3 regions of the Paenibacillus sp. NPDC056722 genome follow, and region 3 is predicted to be linked to each of the others. Evidence: riboswitches for the same ligand, from Rfam matches in the RefSeq annotation. Region 3 holds a riboswitch; each other region holds the start of a gene.
What was found. Region 3 has a riboswitch for cyclic di-AMP ahead of ACFRAM_RS13875 (C40 family peptidase). Riboswitches for the same ligand answer to the same signal wherever they lie in the genome.
Positions count from the first base shown of each region.

Region 1: it holds a riboswitch for cyclic di-AMP, as region 3 does, so the genes downstream of both, ACFRAM_RS23170 (hypothetical protein) here and ACFRAM_RS13875 (C40 family peptidase) in region 3, are expected to answer to the same signal.
Region 2: it holds a riboswitch for cyclic di-AMP, as region 3 does, so the genes downstream of both, ACFRAM_RS21745 (TrkH family potassium uptake protein) here and ACFRAM_RS13875 (C40 family peptidase) in region 3, are expected to answer to the same signal.

Region 1 covers NZ_JBHTYV010000012.1:112,478-117,822, forward strand. The annotation lists gene kdpA (potassium-transporting ATPase subunit KdpA) at 1-1,564, opposite strand, end outside; gene kdpF (K(+)-transporting ATPase subunit F) at 1,623-1,700, opposite strand; gene ACFRAM_RS23170 (hypothetical protein) at 1,826-2,245, opposite strand; cyclic di-AMP (ydaO/yuaA leader) riboswitch at 2,451-2,637, opposite strand; gene ACFRAM_RS23175 (hypothetical protein) at 2,634-2,933, opposite strand; gene ACFRAM_RS23180 (hypothetical protein) at 3,207-3,704, shown strand; gene ACFRAM_RS23185 (RNA polymerase sigma factor) at 3,743-4,189, shown strand; gene ACFRAM_RS23190 (GerAB/ArcD/ProY family transporter) at 4,178-5,272, opposite strand; gene ACFRAM_RS23195 (hypothetical protein) at 5,276-5,345, opposite strand, start outside.
Region 2 covers NZ_JBHTYV010000010.1:150,722-156,066, forward strand. The annotation lists gene ACFRAM_RS21730 (hypothetical protein) at 1-426, opposite strand, end outside; gene ACFRAM_RS21735 (ABC transporter ATP-binding protein) at 423-1,154, opposite strand; gene ACFRAM_RS21740 (GntR family transcriptional regulator) at 1,154-1,537, opposite strand; cyclic di-AMP (ydaO/yuaA leader) riboswitch at 1,806-1,978, shown strand; gene ACFRAM_RS21745 (TrkH family potassium uptake protein) at 2,071-3,429, shown strand; gene ACFRAM_RS21750 (potassium channel family protein) at 3,444-4,109, shown strand; gene ACFRAM_RS21755 (LysR family transcriptional regulator) at 4,175-5,077, opposite strand.
Region 3 covers NZ_JBHTYV010000004.1:526,997-532,341, forward strand. The annotation lists gene thiD (bifunctional hydroxymethylpyrimidine kinase/phosphomethylpyrimidine kinase) at 1-366, shown strand, start outside; gene ACFRAM_RS13865 (winged helix-turn-helix transcriptional regulator) at 545-916, opposite strand; gene ACFRAM_RS13870 (SDR family oxidoreductase) at 1,089-1,817, shown strand; gene ACFRAM_RS13875 (C40 family peptidase) at 1,903-2,379, opposite strand; cyclic di-AMP (ydaO/yuaA leader) riboswitch at 2,384-2,520, opposite strand; gene ACFRAM_RS13880 (hypothetical protein) at 3,015-3,647, opposite strand; gene ACFRAM_RS13885 (DEAD/DEAH box helicase) at 4,117-5,345, shown strand, end outside.

The DNA.
Region 1 (5,345 bases), on a different contig from region 3:
CTGTACGGAAGGTTCCGGTAGTCTCCGGCACGGTGTTCTTGCGGAGCAAGGACCCGGCAACCGCCAGCATAGCGATAACGGAGACGTATCGGCCCAGCAGCATGACGATCCCGGTCGTTATATTCCAGAAGGAGGTATTATCCGCCAGTCCCTCAAAGCCGGAGCCGTTATTGGCGGCCGAGGAGACATATTCATATAACACTTGAGTCATCCCGTGAAAGCCCGGATTGGTAATTGAACCTTTGCCGAGCTCTGTCAGGAAGGCCCCCGCGGTCGGTACCAGGATAATGAGCGGGTGAATCAGGATCGCAATGGCGATCAGCTTCATCTCCCTGGCTTCGATCTTCCTTCCAAGGAATTCCGGGGTTCTGCCGACCATGAGTCCGCACAGGAAAACACCCATAATCGCATACATCAGCATATTAATCAGCCCTACACCCTTACCGCCAAACACATTGTTCAGCATCATAAGCGCCAGCGGCGTAATCTCACCAAGCGGTGTCAGCGTGTCATGCATATTGTTCACACTGCCTGTGGTCGCCGCGGTTGTTACCGTTGTGAACAGGGAGGACTGTGGAATCCCGAAGCGAACTTCTTTGCCTTCCATGCTGCCCTGTGAGGATTCGATGCCCAAGGCGTTGATCGCCGGATTCCCACGGGTTTCCGCATAATAGTTCAGCCCCAGCAGCAGCACGAAGAGCGTCATCATCGCGGTGAAAATCACCCAGCCCTGGCGTTTGTTTTTGGCAAACATGCCGTACGTGTACGGAAGCGCTGCGGGCAGCATCCACATCGAAAGAATCTCCAGCACATTCGTAAGCGGACTTGGATTCTCGAACGGATGCGCCGAGTTGGCCCCGAAGAACCCGCCACCGTTTGTTCCGAGATGTTTGATCGATTCCAGTGAAGCCACAGGCCCTATCGCAATGTGTTGCGTCTGGCCCTCAAGTGTTGTGACGTCAAGCGTAGGCTTCAGTGTCTGCGGCACATGCAAGCCCACCAGAATCAGCGTTACCAATAATGCCAGCGGCAGAAAGATCCGCACATGTGCTTTTACAAAGTCTTCAAAAAAATTCCCCAACGATTCCCGCCCGGTGATTCCTCTGACAAACGCTATCGCCACGGAGAAGCCGCTGGCAGCAGAGGTGAACATCATCATCGTAATCACAGCCATTTGCGAGAAATAGGACAAACCAGTCTCTCCGCTGTAATGCTGAAGATTCGTATTTGTCATAAAACTGATTACCGTGTTGAACGTGAGCGTCTGCTCCATATCTCCTATCCCATTTGGATTAAGCGGCAGTCCCCGCTGCACTCGCAGAATGATATAACTAAAGGCTACCAGCACGATATTCGTTAAAATGAAGCTTAGCGCGTATTTCTTCCAGGACATCCCTTCGCGCTGCTTCAGCCCTATCAGGCGGTAGATGCCATTCTCTGTACGACCAAACCATCGGTCTGTGCGATTCGGCTCACCCGAAAATACATGATACACATAGGTGCCCACTGGCTTCACCAGAAGCAGCAGGATTAAGATAACTACGACCATTTGCAGAGTGCCCATGAATGTCCCTCCTTAGCAAGACTTCTATTTCTGTTCCCATTCCTAGCGTTAGATGTAGCTAAAATTTCTCCGGGTGAATCAGCGCATATACCAGATAGATGAACAGCAGCAAAGTCACAGCAATAATCACAATCACCGCTCATGCCCCCCTGCATCCCGGGCTACATTCGAACACCATTGTACAAATCCATAGAATAAGCCGTACGTAACGGCCAGCGCAGCAATCATATACAGGTCCAGCATTGTTTCCAGCCCCTTTGTTTATCCCTGATCACGGGATGATTTATCCGCCAAAAAAACGGCATCCCCGCTATGGGAATAGATGACATAACTTGCACCCAGTCTTTTATAGACCAATCTGGGATTCAAGGAGGATGTGATGACAAAGATGGGCTGTGTGGTCCAGGCCCGGCACATCTGGATGTAACGGCAGCACAGCGTAAAGCTGCTCTCGAACAGATAGACACGGCTTACTGGAAAAGATGGACGAAACCACGTTTTCTGGTGACGGGTATCTACAAGAATAGTGTTCTCAACTCCCAGTTCCTCTAAACGCTCCTTCTCCTCCTGATTGTTCGTCAACCCTGCTACAGGGATGCCTCTAAATTTTAAAATCTTGATAAAATGCTCTCCGGCTTTTGTCGGTGCGCATACCAGCACATATTCTATCTGATCCGCCATATCTCTTATCTCCTCCTGCTCTAGTACAACAACAAGGAGGCAACGAAAATCTCCGAAAGGATCATGACCTATCGTCATTTTCGGGCACAGCCATCTGTGGCTGTGTCACGTCACCAGACGCTGCCTTACAAGCGTTTTGCTTATAAAAGCACAGCAAAAAACCACAAAGGATTACCTCTGTGGCTCGCTAACGGTCACATTGCACTCATCCTCTCTACATACGCTTACGAGGTTAGCTGTCGGATTCGGGCGGTGAGAGTCGCCCTACCCGCACAGATGCACATTTGACGCATCCATACAGGATTCACCCCATAACCGGCTCCGACTCTCACATCGGCTGCCGATTGTTGGTTCCCCCGCTTTCCTTGACGGAAATTAAGCGGATCAACTATTCGGTTGTGGTTGAAACAGATGTAATCATACTCTCGCGCAGGAATTCTTGTAAAACGTCAAGGATGCCAAAATAATGCATAAAGAAAACCCTTTTCATATCAGGTAGCGCTTTCTTGATGTTCAATCTCTCTATTTCTCCTATTTTCACGTTTTTGTCACGATTATCGAAAATTTTAGGCAGATCAGAAATCTTTTTCTCCAAAGGATGGGATTTCAAGGTTTTCGCCCGTTTTCCGTGTAAATATGAAAAGCGGTGCTTGAGGAAGATAGAGGCCTCATAACGGGCAATAAACATGCTTTTAGTCCCCTTTCTCTCCCTTGGTTGCTGAAATTCCGCGGATAGACGTTACTATGAAAGATTTTCTCTTTTTACAAAAGAAAGCGGTGCGGCGTATGATTCGGATTACGATCACATCATTAGCTAAAAGGAAATGAACAACTATTATTTTGGTACACATCCAGAACTTCTGGATCCGAAGAGCCTGACGCGGGTGTACTTTGGCGTATTGTGTTGCGATGACGGCGGCCATAGTTATTAAATGGGCTACCGCTTCGGGGAGGATTCAAAGTGGACATAGAACAACATCATAAGCTGACACGAATAGAACTCTTTGCTGTCCCTGCTTCCGCGGCTATCCATGGCTCCACAGCCGATTGTGAAAAACCATTGTACATCATCCTGAAGTTATCCTGTCAGAGAGACTGCGGCTGGGGGTTGTGCAGCATCCTAGCCGAGGGAAAAGGGGTCGACCTGGTAAGATGGGGTAACTTTCTGCGGTGTATCCGGCAATGTAGCCTGAGTGAAGCTGTCGGGGTTACGCAGGTTACCAGCCAGAGCTGGCAACCGAGCCAGTTTGCAATGGTACAGACCGCCTTGCAGGATTTGCAGGCAACTCTGTACCCGCCTGTCCTTGCCGGAATGTTCCGGCAGGAGAATCGAAAGTCTAAGCTGCTCCATCTATCCGTGGAACAACTTCCTGGAGCTTCCTCATCGCCGCCAGCATGGATCAGCATGGACACAGACTGGCTGGTGGAACACTCCGTCGCCTATTATTCCATTCTGTAATGTCAACATTCTTCCACTTCGAAAGGAAGGTGCGCACGATGTCCGCCCCTTTACCCGCAAAATCAGCCCGCCGCTCCCTGCCCGCCTTCCGCGGGCTGGTGGAGCAATACGCAGACAGCGTCTACACTCTGTGTATCCTGCTGCTGAAGGACCCGCAGCTCGCTGAGCAGGCTGCGGTCCACACCTTCACAGCGCTGGGCAGGTCCTCCCGGCTAACGCCTGGTTCTTCCCTGCCCGGCTCCATCCAGGTCTACCAGACCTGCCTGTCGCAATGCTCACTTACGCCCGCCGCACGCCTGGCGGGCGAGCCTGGACAGCCGGCGGGCAACCGGCTCGTCCTCTCCGCACTGCGCTACGGCTTGGGCCTTCCCTTGGCAGATATCAGCACCATTCTGCATCTCCCCGTCCCGGAGCTGAAGATACAGCTAAGAGCCCTGCGCGAAGACATGCGCACGGCCCACGATTCTTCCTCACTACTTGCTTAACATCGTCTGGCTCCTGAACTTGTACACCATATATAGCATCAGCGGAAGGACAAACGCACAGGTGAAATCCCAGAAGATATAATAATCAACGATATAATCGAAATAAACGGTATTGGTCGTGATCGCGAACGCCAACCCAAAGACAAGCATGCCCCCAGGAATAGACAACGGACGATAATCACGTAGCTTGAAGAGTTGCGCGGTCCCGAGCAGGAAAGCATAGAAGTCCAGGATTGTTTTGAAAAATGTAGATAAAATCCAATTGATAGCCAGTATGGCCTCCACCCGCTGCAGAAAGTTCCCCACGTTGATTTTTTGTGCGGCGGCATAGGTAGCGTAGAGATAACTAGAGGCCAGGTTAGGTCCAATCACGAGAAGGGTAAGCAAGATAATAGAACAGATAGCCATCCCTCCAAGGAAAACCCCGATTAAATAATCCCTTTCCGTAGTCTTGCTGGTAACCACATAGGGTAGGAACATAAGCACAGCATTGAGCTCACAGAACGTAAAGGTGCTGCTGTATAATGAACCATGTGTAATCGCCCGAAGTCCCTCACCCATTACAGGCTGAAGTCTGGACAATTCGGCTTGAGGCAGCAACAGAACGAACAGGGCCAGAAACAGGAAGATATATAGAGGAAAAAAAGTCTCTCCCGACCGGGCTATAGCTTCCAATCCACTCTTCGTCCCCCACACCAACGTAATGATCATCATGAAGTGAATCGCGTTGATCGGCGTCTCCGTAAAAATCTGCGTAGTGAGAAAATCACCGGCTTCCCGGAGCAGCATCGCTGTAGTAACCAAATAATAGTACAGGTAAAATAAAGAAATCAGCCCACCGATCCATCTCCCCAATAGACGCCGATTATATTGAATAATCGTCAGCTTGGGAAACAAGCGGCTGAACCGGTACAGAAACCAGGCGATGGGCCATCCGATCAAAAGGCCCATTCCTCCGGAGATCCATCCATCTTGCTTGGCCGCCGATATCGTGAGCGAGGGCAGAATCAACAGCATATCCCCAATAATAAAGTAGATGACCAGCACAGCAAGTTGTCTGGAGCTGATTCTCCCATTTTCCATGCCTTAATCATCCTTTACCTGTAGAATGTGCTGCATCCATTGATACAGTGGTTTGTAGATCAGCTCAGGAACC
Region 2 (5,345 bases), on a different contig from region 3:
CAGGATGAGCTCTTTGAACAGAAGGTGCTCATAGTGTCCTGTCAGGTTGAAGAGTACATACAGTCCGATATTAGCAGCTATAACGATGGAAGCAAGATACAATCCATGCTTAAACAGGCTGATCGCCTTGGCATACAGCAGTAGCTTGCGGGGGTGCGGGAAATTCAGAATCCACTCCCGGCTACTATGGACTGTAAACAACAGCATATCGACTGAAGCAAGATACATAATGATCCCTACCATAAGAAAGGTGCCTGCTGTAAAAGGAGCTTGCAGGGAAGGCTGTCTGCCATGAAAGAGATACCATCCGATACCCAAGAGCAGAGCGAATAGGGATACAGTAATCCCTAAAAAAGATTTTTGGCCCCACTTAAACGGATTATAGCGGCTGTACTCCAGATCTGTTAACGCTCTAAGCGCTGTCATGCGAACACTTCCCTGTAACGGGATTCAACGGAATGACCGGACTGACGGAGCCGTTCCACATCCTCAATACCTTGTATCCGTCCGTTACCGATTAGAATTAGGCGGTCAAACAGTAGCTCCATTTCCCGGATATCATGTGTAGCAATCAAAAAGGTACGCTCACCATCAGCCATCTCGCCCACAACTGTGGATGCAATTTCCTCTCTGGAAATGAGGTCCACGCCAGTGAAGGGCTCATCGAGTATGACTAACGGAGCTTTGCGGGACAGGCAGGTCAGCAGTTGCAGTCTGGCTTCTTCCCCGCGGGATAAGGTTGAGATACGGGATTCCCTCTTAACGGAAAGCTGACCCATTAGTTGTTCTGCCTTCACATTGTCCCAATCGGGATATATGCCTTCAGCAAAGTGAAGCCAGCGCCCTACAGTCAGCCATCCAGGCAGGCTGCTGCGGTCCGGCAACAGGGATAACTGTCCTAGGCGGTCTACGCCGGCAGGTTCGCCGAAAATCTTCACAGAGCCGGAGTCTGGTGTAGCCAGTCCGGTGATCAGGCGTAATAGGGTAGACTTGCCCGCACCGTTAGGACCGAGCAGTCCAGTGATACTGCCTTGGGGAATATGGAAGCTAACGTCGTCCAAAATTGTTTTTTTCCTCGTGCGGAGCGTCAGGTTCTGACATTGCACGGCTGCCTTGAGTTCTGGCAGTGATGAAATATCTTTATTCGTACGCATCAAGATTCCTCCTTATCAAATTGCAGCATCTGCTCTGCTGACAGCCCCAGGCTGGCACCCGCAGCTTTAAATTGCCGCACGGCCTCCAGGATCATTTCCTTGCGAGCCTCCCCGATGACATCCTGTTCCCTCGTAACAAAGGTACCCTGTCCACGATAGGTGACAATCAGGCCCATTCGCTCCAGCTCCTGATAAGTTCTTGCAGCTGTAGTCGGATTCACGCCTCGGTCGGCTGCCAAATCCCTCACGGATGGCAGACGCGAGCCAAGCGGGATGAGACCGGTAACAATCCGGCCCCGGATGGCTTCGACGAATTGTTCATAGATGGGACGCGAGGGATTGATCTGAAATTGCTGCGGCAGCAGCTCCAAAGATTCTTCCATGACTTCCCCCTAGTAGGAATAATGTGTATGGGTATAGGTCATACACTTGTTGTGTGTAGTGTATCATTCCTCACCATACAATTTCAAGGTTAAAAGTTCTAGATATTCATGAAACCGTGAAAAACGATGCAATTACAGGAAAGTCACGGAAAAGGAATGAGAACAGGGTCTCCTGTGTTCCCGGTCACTCTTTAAGACATTATTTTATCCAAATATACTTAATAGTGTCTTTGTGATGTCAGGACAGAACGTATATAATTTGAATGCAATTAGATATAAGCCGAATTTCAATTGAAAACGGGGGAACCATATGAAGTGAAGGGTGCATACAGCGTAAGTTTGCGCCGATCTTCAGGGGTGAATTTCGTTCCGGGAACGAATAGGGCACTGCAGCTGCCCGAATCCGTCAGCTAACCTCGTAGGCTTCAGAACACTGCAGGAACCAAGGGGAGAGGCATTGGTGTTCCAGTGCTTTTTTTGTTTGGCATTCTAATGATATACAACGTCAATTTATTATAGTGAGAGGTGAGGATTTGGCTTCGCCATTCCCCAGGTTGAACCGTTTTACAATATTGAAGCTTTCCCCGCCTCAGACGCTGGTACTCGGTTTTGCGGCGATCATTTTGATTGGTACGCTGCTGCTGATGCTTCCGGTTGCCAGTCGGACGGGACATTCATTGAACTTTATAGATGCGCTATTTACAGCAACTTCTGCTACCTGTGTTACGGGGCTGGTAGTTGTGGACACCGGCACGTATTTTTCCCTTTTTGGGCAGACCGTCATTATGATCCTGATTCAGGTTGGCGGCCTGGGCTTCATGACGATGGCAACACTCTTTGCTCTGGTGTTAAAGCGGAAAATATCGCTGCGCGACCGACTTATTCTGCAGGAGGCCATGAACCAGAACTCGATGGAAGGCATTGTACGGCTCATCCGTCGGGTGCTGATCTATTCACTCATGATCGAGGGGAGTGCGGCACTGCTGCTGTCGATACGCTGGGCGTTTGATATGCCGCTCGGCAAGGCGATTTACTTTGGACTGTTCCATTCCATTTCCATGTTCAACAATGCAGGTTTTGACCTGTTCGGCCATTACCGCAGCCTGATGGGATATGTCAATGATCCTGTAGTGAATCTGATTGTCATGTTCCTGATTGTCACCGGTGGGCTTGGGTTTATCGTAATTGCCGATATCGTCGATTACCGGCGCAAGCGCAGGTTGTCGCTGCACAGCAAGGTGGTATTATCCACAACCGCAGCGCTGATTCTGGCGGGCACGCTCGTGATTTTTGTATTTGAATTTACGAATCCGCGGAGCATGGGCTCCCTGAACATTGGCGGCAAAATACTGGCTGCATTCTTCCAGTCCGTTACACCGCGTACGGCCGGGGCCAATACACTGGATATTTCCGGGCTACGCCAGGCTACGCAATTTTTTATCGTGATTCTAATGTTTATCGGTGCTTCTCCCGGTTCTACCGGGGGCGGGATCAAAACAACGACCTTTACGCTCATGATCGGCGCTGTAATCTCCATGCTGCGTGGGCGTGAGGATATAGTATTCTTCCGTTACCGGCTGGCACAGGAGCGGGTGTTCAAAGCACTGACCATCACCTTGCTCGCTCTGCTATTGATTGTCACTGTATCTATGGTGCTCTCGACGACGGAGGGACGCGACTTTTTGGAGATTTTGTTCGAGACGACTTCGGCTTTCGCGACCGTGGGGCTGAGCATGGGGTTGACGCCGGAGCTGTCGTTAGTCGGCAAAATCCTCATCTGTCTCACTATGTTCGCTGGCAGGCTGGGACTATTGACGCTGGCCTATGCACTTGGCCCAAAACAGGGCAAACCATTGTATCAGTATCCGGAAGGCAAAATGATTATTGGATAAGGAGTTATCGGGAGATGAAACCACAGCAATTTGTAGTAATTGGGCTGGGACGGTTCGGTTCAAGCTTGGCGCTTGAGCTGATGGATATGGGCTATGAGGTGCTCGGAGTGGACCATCTGGAAGAACGGGTGGAGGAGATGAGCGACAAGCTCACCCATGCGGTGATGGCGGATGCCACAGACGAGGGCATTTTGCGTTCGCTCGGTGTCCGAAATTTTGACTGTGGTATTGTAGCCATTGGCGATAATATGGAGCGTAGTATTCTGACAGCCATTCTGCTGAAGGAGCTTGGTGTCAAGCAGGTGGTGGCCAAGGCTATATCTATTCTTCATGGACGCGCCTTGACCAAGCTGGGTGTGGACCGGGTGATTTTCCCCGAGCGGGATATGGGGGTTCGGGTGGCTCACCAGTTAGTCACTCCCAATCTGCTGGATTATATCGAAATATCCAAGGATTATAAAATTGTCGAGATGAATGTTCCATCCTGTATGGATGGCAAGAGTCTGTCCCAGCTGAATACCCGGGCCAAATACGGGTGCAGCATCATTGCCATCAATAGGGAGAGTGGAATTATCGTCGCTCCGACTGCGCTGGATTCCTTGTACGAAGGTGATATTATGGTCGTCATCGGCTCCAATGAGGGTATTGACCAATTTGAGGAAGAAGCCGTTAACCTGTAATTGTTTATGCCAAAAACCCGTCTGCGGCTTGTCCGCAGGCGGGTTTTTTAGAGCAAAGCCTCTTCTCAATCGGTCAGCTTCGGCAGAAATACTTCTTCTGTCACCTGCACCAGTGAGCGGGCAGCACCGCTTAGCCCGCCGCCGTCCCGGTAGATCAGACAGGTAGTCCGCTGGGTCTGCTCCAGCTCCTTGATATGCAGCGAGACGAGCCCGCTGCCATTCAGCAGCTCGGGACGCAGATAGGATTTGGGCAGGAGTGCCGCGGTCTTCGCCGTCGGCAGCAGCCGGACGATCGCCTCGAAGGAATCGATCTCCATGCGCACATCGGGATCAATACCGCAGCGCTGGAACAAATCGTCGGTCAGGCGGCGGTACCAGGTTCCCTTGGAGAACAGGATCATCGGCAGGCGTGAGAGATGGTCCATGCTCAGCTTGGGCAGCAGCGTGAGCGGATGCTGACTGGAGACCACCAGGCGGAGCTGATCCTCGAAGAGCGGAATACAGCGCAGCCCGGGCTCCTGAATGGAGGAAGCAATAATTCCTACATCACACTTGCCCTCGCTGACCGAGGAGACAATCTCATGCGTCTTTCCGGTAATCAGTTTCAGTTCGGCAGCGGGATACTTCTCCATATAGGTGTTGACCAGCGGCGGCAATGTAGTCTGCAGCGTGGTCAGGCTGGCCCCCAGCGTAACAAGCTGGGGTTCGCCTTCTTTGAACTTTGAGAGCGCCTCCAGAAACTTGGAACGCTGTTGTCGCTGCTCTAGCGCATAGGTGTAAGCGAGGCGGCCAACTTCGGTGAGTTCTAAGCGCTTGCCGTACCGGTTGAACAATGGAACGCCCAGCCTCTCCTCCAGCTTGGAGATTTTGCGGGAAAGGGCGGGTTGTGACAGGTTAAGCTGGCGTGAAGCCCGGTTCAGGCTGGAATGCTCCACCACTGCCGCGAATATATCCAGATCGTCAAACATAGTGTCTTCCTCCCGTAATAATACAAGGTATGACTCTGTCAGGATTGTGCCTTATTCTGCCGGTATAAGAAGTGATAAAAAGCATAGAACGATTGAGGGTTGAATCACAGATAAGTAGTGCTTTCAGGAATGAAAAGGAAAAAAAAGCGCTGTAAATGATAATCATTATCACATAAAAAACATTCTTATGCATTAATTGTATAACGATTAATAATTATATTGCAATTCCCTTATAAGACAAAAAAGAGTAACATGAAAAGTGACACAA
Region 3 (5,345 bases):
TCCGGTCTCGGCAAACTCACTACTATCGAAGATATGAAAGAAGCTGCACGATTGATCCACGGACTGGGTGCCCGCAATGTTGTTGTTAAGGGCGGTAAGGCACTGGATGGCTCCAAAGCAATCGACGTCTTCTTTAACGGTACAGACTACACCGTCTTCGAAGCGGATAAAATCGAACCGGCACACAACCACGGCGCAGGCTGCACCTTTGCGGCTGCGATTACCGGTGGACTTGCGAACGGCCTGACCGTAGACGAAGCGGTTGCCAAAGCGAAAGACTTCGTCTCTGCAGCCATCCGCAACGGCTTCGCGTTCAACCAGTACGTAGGACCGGTCTTCCACGGCGGACACCGCCTGGAACAATAGGTCTCGCCCATCTGGCGAACAATCTTGTCATACAAAAGAGCAGAGCCGATATCCTCGGCTCTGCTCTTTTTATACGGCTATAGTAAGCTGCTCAGCAGCTTTCAACTTGTTAACGAGAGTAGACACCCTATTTGCCTAAATGCGCCCTACAGGCTATTTTCCTCAGGCTACCGTTCCCTCAGTTCTCCCTGACAGTCGTTTCAGCATCTTCACGTTCATTTACGAAGTTAAGATGGCTTCTGCCCCAACCACACATGCTATCCAGTACTACTGCAATCGTTCTACCGTGCTCAGACAGGCTGTATTCCACGCGTGGAGGCATCTCCTGATAAAAGATCCGGTCAATGAGCCCGTCCTCCTCCAGCTCCCGTAGCTGCTTTGTGAGCGTTCCCTGGGACACGTCCGGTATCCTCCGCCGCAGTTCCCCGAACCTCTGCGTCCCGTCCACCAGCAGCATGAACAGGATCAGAGGCTTCCATTTGCCCCCAATAACATCCAAGGTTGCCAGAACGCCTGTCAGTCTGGGCTCCTGCGAATTTCGTTTCATCATCATCACCTCTCCTGTTCTCTCCATCATACCTGTGACGCCCCTCAATTGCACGTCTCTCCTGATAGTACGAATTTTCGTACCGGGTACGAATAAAGTGCGTACTGTGCAGCGCCGTTATTTTACCCAATAATAGAATGGAAACCAACAAACGAATAAAGGAGAACAACCTATCATGTCAACTCTTACTCTACAAAAACAGCGGGTCGTTATTATAGGAGGAAGCTCCGGGATTGGATTGGCAACAGCCAAACAAGCGGTGGAACAAGGTGCATCCGTCGTTCTGGCAGGTCGGTCCTTGGACAAACTGGAACTAGCAAAGGAAAGACTGGGCGCAGACTCCGTAGAAATATATACTTTGGACAACAAAGATGAGGAACAGCTGAAATCCTTTTTCGAGCAAGTGGGTCCGTTCGATCATCTGTTCACGCCTGGAGCCAGCTATGTCAGAGGTCCGATCACGTCAAGTGCGGAGGTTGCCCGCAGCTGCTTTGACGCTAAATTCTGGCCACAATACAATGCAGTAAAATATGCTGCTCCGCAGATGCGCCCGAATGGCTCAGTCGTACTGATGTCTGGTGCCTTTGGGCAAAGACCGCTCACAGATGGCGCTTCCTACGCTGCCTGCAATGGAGCCATAGAAAGTCTAGGTAAAGCGCTGGCGGTGGAGCTGGCTCCTATTCGGGTCAATGTCATTTCCCCGGGAACGATTCACACAGAATTTAACTGGGAAGGCGCCGAACAAGCGGTTCGGGACGAATCCTATAACGCCTATGCCAAAATCAACCTGCTCGGCCGGATCGGCACAGCCGCAGAAGCCGCACATACTGTTGTATACCTGATGACGAACGGATATACCACCGGCAGCACCCTGTTCCCGGACGGCGGCTATATTTTACGCTAATCTCTTAGCATACTCTAAAAACAAAAGGTGCCCCGGACAGCCAGAAAGCTGGCTAATTCGGGACACCTTCTATGTATTTTCTGAATTATTTCTGTCCAGTCATGGCCAGATAGCTTGTCTCACTCACTACACGGCGTGCGGTAACATAACGATCAGCATAATACGATTCCGACAATTTACTGATGCGAACGCCCTTGCTGCTGGAGGAATGAGCGAACTCACCATCACCGATATAAATACCTGCATGAGAAATTCCGTTACCAAGGGTATTGAAAAATACTAAATCTCCGACACGAAGATCTTCTTTAGCGACAGCTGTACCCGCTTTAGCTTGGGACTGCGAGGTGCGCGGAAGATCTCCCGCATTGAACTTGTTGAATATGTATAGAATAAATCCGGAACAGTCAAAACCCGCTGTTGTTGTGCCTCCCCATACATAAGGAGTACCAATGAGTTGGTTCACTTCATTGTCGATCTTAGCGTTAACGTCACTGGCAAATGCGGCTGGTGCTGCAGTTAATAGAATAGCGGCTCCAAGTACAGAAACAATAAACTTCTTCAGACCGTGATTCTCCCTTCAAATGCCTACGGAGTTAGCTGAGGGTTCGGTTAAAGGTTTCCCTATATTCCCTTGCTTTCAGGAATAATTCACCCAGATGTGGTTCCCCCGTTTTCAACGATTGAAATTCGGCAACATTGATTAATATTTTGTAACTATTTGTATAGTAGTATAGATGTCCCCCTCCTGTCAATGCCATTTGATAGATTAACAACTTTATTTGCTCTTACATTCTTTCTACATATTCATAGATTATACTGCTATTTATCGCTTATTTTTCAGGGGATCGACCCTGCTTTTTCTAGCAATTCTTCCTCTATCAGTCCCGCAGGTGTACATGAATATGCAGATGAAAAACTGGTAACATTCTTGTAATCACTGCGGGTAACGTTGGATGAATACCGGTAATCAGATCGGAATATCTCTGACTAATGCCGGTGATTTGCAGCACAGTTACCGCTCCTTATAATCATCAAACAGATTAAGCCAGCGACTCTGCCGCTTCTTCATATATAATTAGAAGGTGGTACGCCTCATATTCTATAAAAAAACTACTAAAGTTCTTTTGGCAGGAGTGTACTTGTGGATCACTGATCAATGGAACTTCATTTGTTTGTTTCTATGATCCGATTTGAATGTTAGTTCAATAAATTCATTATTCTTTTTGCATATGTAATCCAATCCTTATTATCAGTATTTATTTCTATCGTTGGTAGGATCGATAAACTAGATTGTTTACGTAGCTCTGATTGGGTTTGTATAAATTCATCGGCTGACTTTCTGATCTCTTCTCTTGATTTGCTTATCCATTCGTGAGGTGTCCGACTTTGCATTCTTCCCTCTACGTTGCTAGAAGAAACCGTTAATAATACACATGTAGCCCCCAGATGGAGCATTTCATTTTCAAGTGATTCAATTTCATACAAGGAATCGGAGGGGAAGGCCAATCTGTGATTCAGATGGAATCTTTCCAATATAAAAAATATACCTCTAGACGCCCGAGATGCATCTGGACCCAAATATGTGGACCACTCATTTAATTGTCTTAGCATGCTAACCCGTTCTTTCAATATATGAAGATGTTCATCACGGCTTAAGCTTTTAAATTCTCCATGAACATTATTTAATACTTGGGAATAATGCTCACTCAAGACAATAATACTACGCTCCGATGATTCTTCTTGTGCTTGAAGTAGCTTTAGAGCTTTTAAAACAGATGTTTTTCCTGCATGAGAATAACCCTCCAAGATAATTCCTCTGATATGGCTCATTAAAGACCTCCAACTAACAATTATTTGAAATTAATTATAACTATACCAAAGGGGAGTACTTATGAGCCAAAGATTTTATTTTTTATAAGCCAACATATCTAGCAGTACGCTAGCTTCATCATTGTATACGATGACCCTGACCGTCTTTGTCCCCTGCATCACCAATTCAGCAACGCTTGCTTCGACGACTGAGCGCAAGTCACTGCAACGAATTTTAGTGTACTCCTTACTGCTACAACTGAGGCTCTATCTTGTGATTACATTAACTACAGTGTTGGAAAAAGAAATGCCTTATGACGCAGCCCCCACATGCGACCATCCTTCCGCGAACGCTCCATATATACGCCGGACAGCGAAATTCCTTACTCCCCCTCTCCCGCTTTTACTCTCCCGGGTTATGAATCCTCTCTTTTCCGCGCATACTACTCTTACACATTCAATATGAATCACTGCGAGAGGAGAATGCCGTATGACGCAATTATTCCGTAATTCTCTGCCCGCTGGGGCGAGTCAGCCTGCGCCCGTGCTGCCTGTTCCTCTTTCTTTCAACCGGAACTGGCTACAGGATTTGGAGTCAAAGCTTGATAAAGGCGGACCCTGGGGAGACTGGCGATTGTCACAGCTGGCCGTGCAGGGCGAAGAAGCGGGTCTGGTTAGTAGCTTCGACGAATTGCAATGTATGAAGCATTTGTCCGGCCTCTCCCCGCTTCCCCACCAAATTGATACAGCACATAAGGTGCTATTCCAAATGTCGGGTCGGGCCATTCTCGCCGATGAGGTTGGACTTGGCAAGACGATCGAAGCCGGGCTGATCCTCAAGGAGTATCTCGTACGTGGACTCGTGTCCAAGGTACTGATTCTCGTTCCGGCCTCCTTAGTGCTGCAATGGGTTCGGGAGTTGAACGCCAAATTCGGCATTTCTGCCATTGCTCAGAAGAAAGCCTATTCCTGGGGTAACGACATTGTCGTCGCTTCTCTGGACACTGCCAAACGTGATCCGCATAAAGAAGTACTGATGAACAACGAGTACGACATGCTGATTATTGACGAGGCCCATAAACTCAAGAATAAGAAGTCAACCAATTACCAGTTCGTACAGCAGCTGCGTAAAAAATACTGCCTTCTGCTTACCGCCACCCCCGTGCAGAACGACCTCGGCGAGCTGTTCAATCTCATTACTTTGCTGAAGCCGGGACAGCTGGGGAATCAGGGCGATTTTGCCACCAACTTTGTTGTCGATAAGCGCCAGCCTAAGAACGAAGAGCAGCTCCGCGGGGAGCTGTCCAAGCTGATGATCCGCAACCGCCGCGGAGAGGGACCGGTCAATTTTACGAAACGCAAAGTCCGCAACATCCCCTTGACACTGTCGGAAGAAGAGAAGCGACTCTATGACGGGGTTACTGCCTTTGTCAAAGACCAGTATCAAGAAGCTGGCGGCAATCTCAGCAGCATGCTCTCTCTTGTCACTCTACAGCGTGAGGTATGCAGCAGCCGGGATGCTGTCTTTATCACCTTGGTGAACCTGATCAAGAAATTGCCTGAGGATTCCCCTAAGCGTGACCGGATGATGGAACTGCTCCAGACGATTCGTACGGTAAAAGCAAATACTAAGGCGGAAAAGACTCTGTCTTTGATTCGTGAAATGAATGAAAAGGTGATTGTGTTCACCGAATATAGGGCCACTCAGGAGTATTTGCT